DNA from 2 places in the Desulfonatronum zhilinae genome. Region 1 is predicted to be linked to the other one. Evidence: predicted binding sites of a transcription regulator. Region 1 holds the regulator's gene; the other holds the start of a gene.
What was found. Region 1 encodes sigma-54, which starts transcription at its own class of promoters, with help from an activator protein. Its sites were predicted from a motif close to CTGGCACGGNNNNTGCTT; they were not measured.
Positions count from the first base shown of each region.

Region 2: fliR (flagellar biosynthetic protein FliR) is a predicted target of sigma-54. The motif match lies at 1,692-1,709, and genes of this name have one in related genera.

Region 1 covers NZ_FXUJ01000008.1:101,671-105,881, reverse strand. Annotated here, with positions in the region: gene AC559A_RS08530 (PTS sugar transporter subunit IIA) at 1-343, opposite strand, end outside; gene hpf (ribosome hibernation-promoting factor, HPF/YfiA family) at 347-892, opposite strand; gene rpoN (RNA polymerase factor sigma-54) at 966-2,399, opposite strand; gene lptB (LPS export ABC transporter ATP-binding protein) at 2,463-3,188, opposite strand; gene AC559A_RS08510 (LptA/OstA family protein) at 3,185-3,748, opposite strand; gene AC559A_RS08505 (LptA/OstA family protein) at 3,749-4,211, opposite strand, start outside.
Region 2 covers NZ_FXUJ01000007.1:131,812-136,022, reverse strand. Annotated here, with positions in the region: gene AC559A_RS07980 (response regulator) at 1-364, opposite strand, end outside; gene AC559A_RS07975 (HDOD domain-containing protein) at 374-1,570, opposite strand; gene fliR (flagellar biosynthetic protein FliR) at 1,882-2,661, shown strand; gene flhB (flagellar biosynthesis protein FlhB) at 2,722-3,789, shown strand; gene flhA (flagellar biosynthesis protein FlhA) at 3,886-4,211, shown strand, end outside.

The sequences.
Region 1 (4,211 bases):
GCAGGTGCATTCCGGCGACCTGTTCCGGGGCCAGGACCATGAAAAAAATATGGCACGGTTTGCGGTCCAGGGCGTCGAAATCCACGCCTTCGGAACTGCGTCCGACCACCAGCACGATCCTGTCCAGCCCCTCCAGCTTGCCGTGGGGAATGGCCACTCCTTCGCCGATGCCCGTGCTCCCGAGACTTTCCCGGTCCTTGAGCACCCGAAAGGCCGCCTCGGCATCCAGACTCGGCACGTTTTGGGCCAGCACGGCGACCAATTCCGCCAGCACTTCCGTCTTGTTCCTGGCTTGCAAATCGGGGAGCAGCAAGTCCTTGCTCAAGAAATCCTTGAGGACCATCGACTAGATACCCGGGTCGATCAGACCGAAATCGCCGCTTTTCCGGCGGTAGATGACGTTGACGCGCTCGATGTCCGCGTTGAAGAAAACCAGGAAATCGTTGCCCAGGGCTTCCAATTGCATGGCCGCCTCGTCCACGGACATGGGCTTGGGCTCGAAATTGTCGGTTTCCGTGATGGTCTGGGCCCGCTTGCCGGTCTCGTCCTGGGTAAAGGTGATCACGTCCACCCGCGCGGACTGGCTCTTCTGACCGCGACGATGGTCCTTGTTCTTCTCTTTGGTCTTGCGCACCTGAGCCTCGAGCTTGTCCAGGACCAGGTCGATGGTGGAGTACATGTCCTCGCTTTCGGTGGTGGCGGAGAAATGCATGTCCTTGCCCGTGAGGATCACCTCGGCCATATGCCGATACTTTTCCACGGAAAGGTTGACGGCCAGTTCGCCCTGATCTTCAGGACGCAGGTAACGGTTGATTTTATTGAAACGCTCGCCGGCGTAGCCCTTGAGGTGATTGGACGGCTCGAAATTCTTGAAAGTAAAAGTTATTTCCATGCGACACCTCCGAAGTAAAACGGGTTCTGGGTTGGTTTGAGGTTGTTCGCTCCGTTGGGAGCATCCGGGATGGCTAAAAAATGGCCTTGCGCTTGGAAGACGACTCGATGTTCAACGCCATGCGGTACTTGGCCACGGTACGGCGGGCGATGTTCACGCCCAGGGACTTTTTCAAAAGTTGCGAGATCAGTTCGTCGCTGAGCGGACGCTTGGGGTCCTCTTCGGAAATCAGCTTCTTGATCTCCGCCTTGACGCTTTCCGAGCCGGCCTCCGACCCGTCGTCCATACCCAGGGCGCTGTTGAAGAAAAATTTCAGTTCATACGTTCCATGGGGCGTGCTCATGTATTTGCTGGTCGTGATCCGGCTGACCGTGGACTCGTGCATGTTGATGTCCAGGGCCACATCCTTGAGGATCATCGGCTTCAGATGCGTCACCCCATGGCGAAAAAAATCAATCTGGAACCGGACGATGCTTTCGGCGACCTTGTGCAGGGTCCGCTGGCGCTGGTACAGGCTTTTCATCAACCAGTGAGCGGATCGGACCTTTTCCTGAATGTAGTCCCTGGTCCCCTTGTCGTGAACGGACAGCTCCTTGGCGTAGGCCTCATTGACCATCAAACCCGGTATCTCGTCCTCGTTCAGAACCACGATGAAATCGCCGCCGTGCTGGAGGATGTAAACGTCCGGGCTGGTGAACTGAGGATCATCGGAGCCGAAGCTCTTGCCGGGCATGGGGTCCAGGCGCTGGATGCAGTCCAGGTAGTGTTTGATTTCCTCCATGGAGAGCTTGAACTTCTTGGCCAACGGCTTGTAGCGACGTTTTTCCAGCTCCTCCAGATGATCCTTGACCAGGGAGACCAGAATCGGGTCGTCCAGCCCCAGTTCGTCCATCTGGACCAGCAGGCACTCCCGCAGGTTCCTAGCGCAGACCCCCACGGGGTCCAGGCGTTGCATGATCCGCAGGATCCGCTCCGCCTCCTCCGTCTCGCAGCCGGCCATGGCGGCGATGTCCTCAATGGATTCGCAAAGATACCCCACGGCATCCAGGTTGCCAAGGATCACCTCGCTGACGGCCAATTCCCGCTCCGACAAGGCCGAAAGCCGCAACTGCCAGGAAAGATGGCCGATCAGCGTGGACTTGCCGGCCAGCCGGGCCTCGAAACTCATGCCCTCTTCCGGGACTTCCCAGTCCCGGCCCTGGATCTGTCGACTGATGCTGGAAAATTCTCCCAGGTAGTCCTGCCACTCCGAATCGTGAAGCTGCCGGGGCTCCTCGACGTTGACGGACTGGAACCGATCCTCGGCAGGGTCTTTTATCGGGGTCTCCACCGTCTCATCGATGCCTTCCGGCGCGATCTCCAATACGGGATTCTCCAGCAATTCCTGCTGGATGCTTTCCACCAGCTCCAGCCTGGAAAGCTGAAGCAGCTTGATGGCTTGTTGCAGTTGGGGGGTCATCACCAACTGCTGCGTCAACTTCAGTTGCTGGCGCAGTTCAAGAGCCATGTCGCGTTTTCGCCTCCATGACCGGGCTGACCGGTTGGAACGCCAATCCCGATTGTTGATCAATCATAAGCAAAAGTCCTCACCGAGGTAAACTTTCCGAGCGATGGAATCGGCCACGATGGCTTCCGGAGACCCTTCAAAAATGGCCCGTCCTTCGAAGACGATGGATGCTCTGTCGCAAATCTTCAGCGTTTCGCGGACGTTGTGATCCGAAATCAACACACCGATCCCCCGCTCCTTGAGGGACATCACGATCTCCTGGATGTCGTCCACGGCCAGGGGGTCGATACCCGCGAAGGGTTCGTCCAGCAACATGAATTTCGGATTCCGGATCAGGGCCCGGGCGATTTCCAGACGGCGGCGCTCCCCGCCGGAGAGAAACATGGCCTTCTGGTCGGCCAGTTTGGAGATGCCCAGTTCCTCCAGCAGGGCCTCGGCCTTTCTGCGCTGCATGGCCGGGGTGAAGTCCGTGTACTCCAGGATGATCCGCAAATTCTGCATCACGGTCAGCTTTTTGAAGACCGAACTCTCCTGGGGCAGGTAGCTCAGCCCCAGCCGGGCCCGCTCATGCAGCGGCCAAGTGGTGATCCGCTTTCCGTCCAGGTCCACCACCCCGCTGGTGGGCTTGATCACCCCGACCAGCATGTAGAACGTGGTGGTTTTCCCGGCTCCGTTGGGACCTAAAAGGCCGACGATCTCCCCCTGCTCGACCCGGATGGAAATATCCCGGACCACCTCTTTCTGGCCGAAGCTTTTGCGCAGACTCTTGCCGGAGAGAAGGGCCTTCACCGCGCCCCCTGTTCCCGAGGCAAAAGAAACATTCCTTCCACTCGACGATCGGTGCGTCCCTGCACATCCACCTCTCTTTCTTCAACATTGAGCGTGATCACGTTGCCTTCCAACCGGGTCCCGCCTTCTTCCACCCGGGCGTTGCCTTCCAGACGCAGGACGCTCTGGTCCACCCAATAGGTGGCCATGTCGCCGTGGCCGACACGGTCCTCGTGCTTCAGAAAGACCTGGCCAAAAGCGATCATTTGTTCAATGTCCACTTGAGCTTCCATGTCCTGTTCCGGAGCCATGCCCTCGGGTCGAGCCTCCCGGGGAAGGGTTCGCAAAAGCACTACCAGCCGCTCCGAACGGAGCTGAAAATTCGGCCTGTCCACCCGCACGTCCCCCATGAACTCGATCTGGTGATCGCGATGGGAGTAGCGCAGCCGCTCGGACGTGATCCGCGTCGGGATGGCCTGCTCTTCCGCCGAAGAACTCCAACCCGGAAACAGGAACAGCGCCACAAAAACGACCGGAAACGTGACCCGCAAAAGCCGGGTCAATGAAAACCGAGTTTCCATCTACAACCCGTGTCCGAAACTGTCTTTGGCAATGATCACTTCCACTCCGCCCTCGGCGTTGACCACCCAGGTGTGCAGGTCAACGTCGCCCCGCTTCGAGCGCAATTGCAGTCCTTGGCGGTCCAGGAGGATGTCACCGTGCAGAAAAATGGTTTCATCCACCTGAACGAAAACGGCCTCGTCGGAATTGAGATACGTCGGACCATATTCCATATGCACTCCGGACCAAAGCCGGATATCGCTGGTGGCCTGATCCACCTCCCCCAGGGGGGCGCTGACGATCACGGGAATGTCCCGACCATCCAGACTTTTTACGATGGTCGGGGCGTTGAGCAACACCATCTGTTGGCCTTGGTCGTAGGACGCGGACAGAGCCCGCAGGGTCCACAGGGTTCGCCCCTCCTGGCCCAGGCGCATCTCCACCCCGCTCATGCTCACGTCCGTGTCCGCTCCGCCGGCGATG
Region 2 (4,211 bases), on a different contig from region 1:
TGCTTGCGGACAGAATTTCGGGCCGCCCTCGGCGCAGGATTCTGGAGAAGGAGTAGTCGTCGATGAGCCCGTCGACCTCCCGGTCCAGGAACGCAGCATACTCCGGAGGGTCACAAAACGCTCCGGCAAAGGAATGGTCCGGCTGCACCAGAAAAAAGGAAACCGCCCGCAGGTCGATCAAACCACGGGCCTTTTCGGCGATTTCCTTGAGCACGGCATGCTCATCCGCGACCTGGAGCAAGGGCGTCTCGAAATGTCCCAGACCGGCGGCCATTTCCAGCGCCTCCACGGATTGGCGGCGCTGTTCGCGTAAAAAATGAACCTCGGTCTCCAGGATTTGGATACGGTCTTCGTTTGACTGCATGAGGTTCACCTAGCCGCCCAGGAGAAATACGTGAAGAATATCCGCGACCTGGCGATCGGCCTGCCGGACCAGGGGACCGATGTCGCAGGGGGACATGCCGACCAGGTCCCAGGCCGAGTCGGAGAGCGAAGGAAGCACCCCCTGACCGCTGGCGCCGACTCCGACGGCCACGGCCAGGATATTGGCCAGATGCACGATGCCGGCCTCAAGCGGCACGGAGGCCTGCTCCGGAGCATGATGAAAGCGAATCATTTCCGTCAGGCTGTCCGGCAAGCGCCACTTCCGGCAAAGCATCCCTCCGACCTGGGCATGGTCAAAGCCGAGTAATTCTTGCTCCACCTGGTACAGGGGAGCACCTTGGGTCCGGGACAAAAACATGACCTGGGCGCATGCTCCAGGCATTTTGCTGAGCATGACCAGCCAGCCCAGATCGTGCAGGAGTCCACCAGTGAAGCAGCGCTCCCGCGAAGCCCCCCGTGCATGAGCGGCGATCAGGCCGGCATATACCGCTGCGCTGACGCTGTGCTTCCAGAACTGCTTCATGTTCAGCGTCGCCACGGGAATGCCTTCAAAGGCACTGACCACGGAAAGACCCAGGGCCAGAGAAGACAATTCCCTGGTACCCAACAAAGCCACGGCTCGGGAAATGGAATCGATCCGGGACGGAAACGCGTACAGCGGGCTGTTGACCAGCTTGAGCAGTTTCGCGGACAGGCTGCTGTCCTTGCTCACCAACTCGGCGATATGAAAGGCGGAGCTGTAAGGCGACTCCAGAACCTCCATGATTCGCCCGTATACAGCAGGCAAAGTGACCAGTTTCTCCTGGATCTGAACCAACTTTTCGGCCGCCTCTTCGCCATCTTCGGACCGCGTGACACGATGATCCGGCGCGGGGAGCTGACCCTCCATACATCGTTCAGGTTGCTCGCCCGCGGCCAGTTCCAGGGCCGCCCGTTCCACCGTGACGCGGACGATTTCCCGTATCCCGGGATGATCATCCGTCACGCAACGCAGGAACGGCTCCAGCAGCAACCGGCTTTGTTCCAGATACTCCGGACCGATCTCGTTCACCCTGGCCGCGTTCGCCTGGTCCTGGTCCAGACCGAGAATATCCACCCGCCGGACTCCCCAGGCCTTACCGGTCTTGATATGACGATCCTGCAACACCATACCCTGGGGCAACAAAAAACGCCCATCCGAGGTCACGAGATCAGCTCCTAAAATCATACCCTCTTCAAGGCATTCAACGCCGACCCATCCCATGCAAAAAACCCCTGCGGTGCTTGATTGTTTGCTTACGGTTACAAAAAGAACCGGCCCCCCGACAATGGCATGGTCCCTGGCCACGATGACCACGATAACCACGCTCGAATGGAAAGAATGTAATTCATATCGATCTCCCTGTCTCCTGGCAAAGAAATCCCGACCATGAAATTCTCGCCATGGAAGCGACGCCGTTTTATCGGCTCATCAAGAACGAAGCGAATCGATGGTCCAAAACTTGCTTCGCTCCGGCAATGGACCTGTTCTCCTTTGATCCCAGGATTTATCTCAGCTTTTTTCTGACGCTGTTCCGAATCAGCCTGATCGTCTTCATGCTGCCGTTTTTCGGCGGGGAAAACATTCCCCTGCCGGCAAAGGCGGCCTTGTGTTTGGTCCTGGCCCTGGGGCTTTGGCCGCACCTGGCGTTTTCAGCGGACTATTTCCCGGCCCACCCCATCATGATCGCCTTGATGATCCTGGGCGAACTGATCTTGGGGCTAGCCCTGGGGCTGATCGTTCGGGTGCTGTTCGCCGCCATCCAGACCGGCGGGCAGTTGATCGGCTTTCAGATGGGCTTTGCCATGGTCAGTGTCGTGGACCCCAGTTCCGGGGTCAGCATGGCCGTGACCGCCCACTTCCTGTACATGACCTCCCTGCTCATTTTTCTAAGCCTCAACGGGCACCTGCATCTGCTCCACGCCCTGACCCACAGCTTCACTCTTGTTCCTCCGGGCGGGCTGTTGCTCACGCCGGCACTATCTGAACAAATGATCCGCTTTTCCAGCCAGATATTCATCCTGGCGGTCAAGATTGCCAGCCCGGTGATGGTGGCCCTGTTTCTGATCGACCTGGCCCTGGGCCTGGTGGCCAAGGCCGCGCCGCAGATGAACGTGATCTTCGTCGGCTTTCCCCTGAAAATCGCCGTGGGATTTCTGTTTCTCGGCACCATGTTCACAATCATGGGGCTCTACGTGCAGGACTTCATTCTGATGCTCGGCTCCATGTTCCAGGGCGTCATGCTCAGCGGACGCTGAGCGTTTCCCGCGTTGCTTCACGCAACATAGACTAAACGAAGAGGAGCTAAAGGCCGGACCATGCCCCAGAGCGATCCGAGTAGAACCGAAGAAGCCACCCCGAAACAGCGCGACAAGGCCAGGGAAAAGGGCAATGTCCCCAAAAGTCAGGAGTTGCCCAAGGTCACGGTGCTGCTGGGAGGCTTTCTCGCCCTGCTGTTCATGATCCAAATCATGGTCAACCAGATGAACGACCTTTTCGTCTGGACGTTCAGCCAAAATCTACTCACTGAATTCACCCCGGAAACCGTCTACTTGCTCTTCCAGACGGTCTCCTGGCGTATCGCGGTGATGGTCCTGCCGGTGATGTTCACCTGTGCGCTGGTGGCGTTCCTGACCGTGCGCCTGCAAGTCGGCCATCTTTGGACCTTGAAGGTCTTCGAACTGTCCAACTTTTGGAAAAAACTCAATATCGTCGCTGGTATAAAGCGACTATTCATCAGCACCCAGACCGTGGTCCGCCTACTGCGCAGCCTGTTCATGGTCATTGTCGTGGGGTTCGCACCTTACCTTGTACTGAAAATGGAATCCCCGAATTTCATTCCTCTCTTTTATCAGGACGCACTGACCGTAGCCAGCTACATGCTGATCACCGGCGCGAAAATGGTCATCTACGCCCTGATACCCATGCTGATCATCGCCATCGCGGATTTGGCCTACACCCGCTGGGATTACGAGGAAAACCTGAAAATGACCAAAGACGAGGTCAAGGACGAACGGAAGCAGGCCGAAGGCGATCAAGCCATCAAGAACAAGCAGCGTCAAAAAATGATGGCCGTGATGCAAAAGCGGATGATGGAGAGCGTGCCCAAAGCCGACGTGGTCATCACCAACCCGACCCACCTGGCCATAGCCCTCCGCTACAACCCGCTGGAGGCCCCGTCGCCCATGGTCCTGGCCAAGGGAGCGGACTTCATGGCCGCGAAAATCCGGGAGATCGCCCAGGAGCACAACATCCCCATCCGGGAGAACAAGCCCCTGGCACAGGCCTTGTATAAAAGCGTTGAGGTCGGCCGGATGATCCCCGAGGAACTGTTCCAGGCCGTGGCCTCCATCCTGGCCCAGTTGCCAAAATTCCGGCGCAGGTAATCGCCGGGCAAAGAGAATCCGACGAGTTCCACTCGCAACATGCTGAAAGATTACCGCAAACAGAGCATCCTGCCCTAAAGGACGAGCGTCAAAACCATGGCTCAAGCCGCGATCAGCCTCAGCAATATCGACTACTCCCGTTTCTCCGGATACGGGAACATCTTCCTGGCCGGCGGCGTGGTGACCATTCTGTTCGTGATGCTTATCCCCATGCCCACGATCATCCTGGACGCCATGCTCACCCTGAGCATCTCCCTGGGATTCGTGGTGCTGCTCTCGGCCATGTACATGCGCTCTCCCCTGGAATTTTCGATCTTTCCCTCCCTGCTCCTGGTGACCACCCTGCTCCGACTGGCCCTGAACGTGGCTTCCACCCGTCTGATCCTGCTCAATGGCGACCAAGGCCCCGGAGCGGCTGGCAA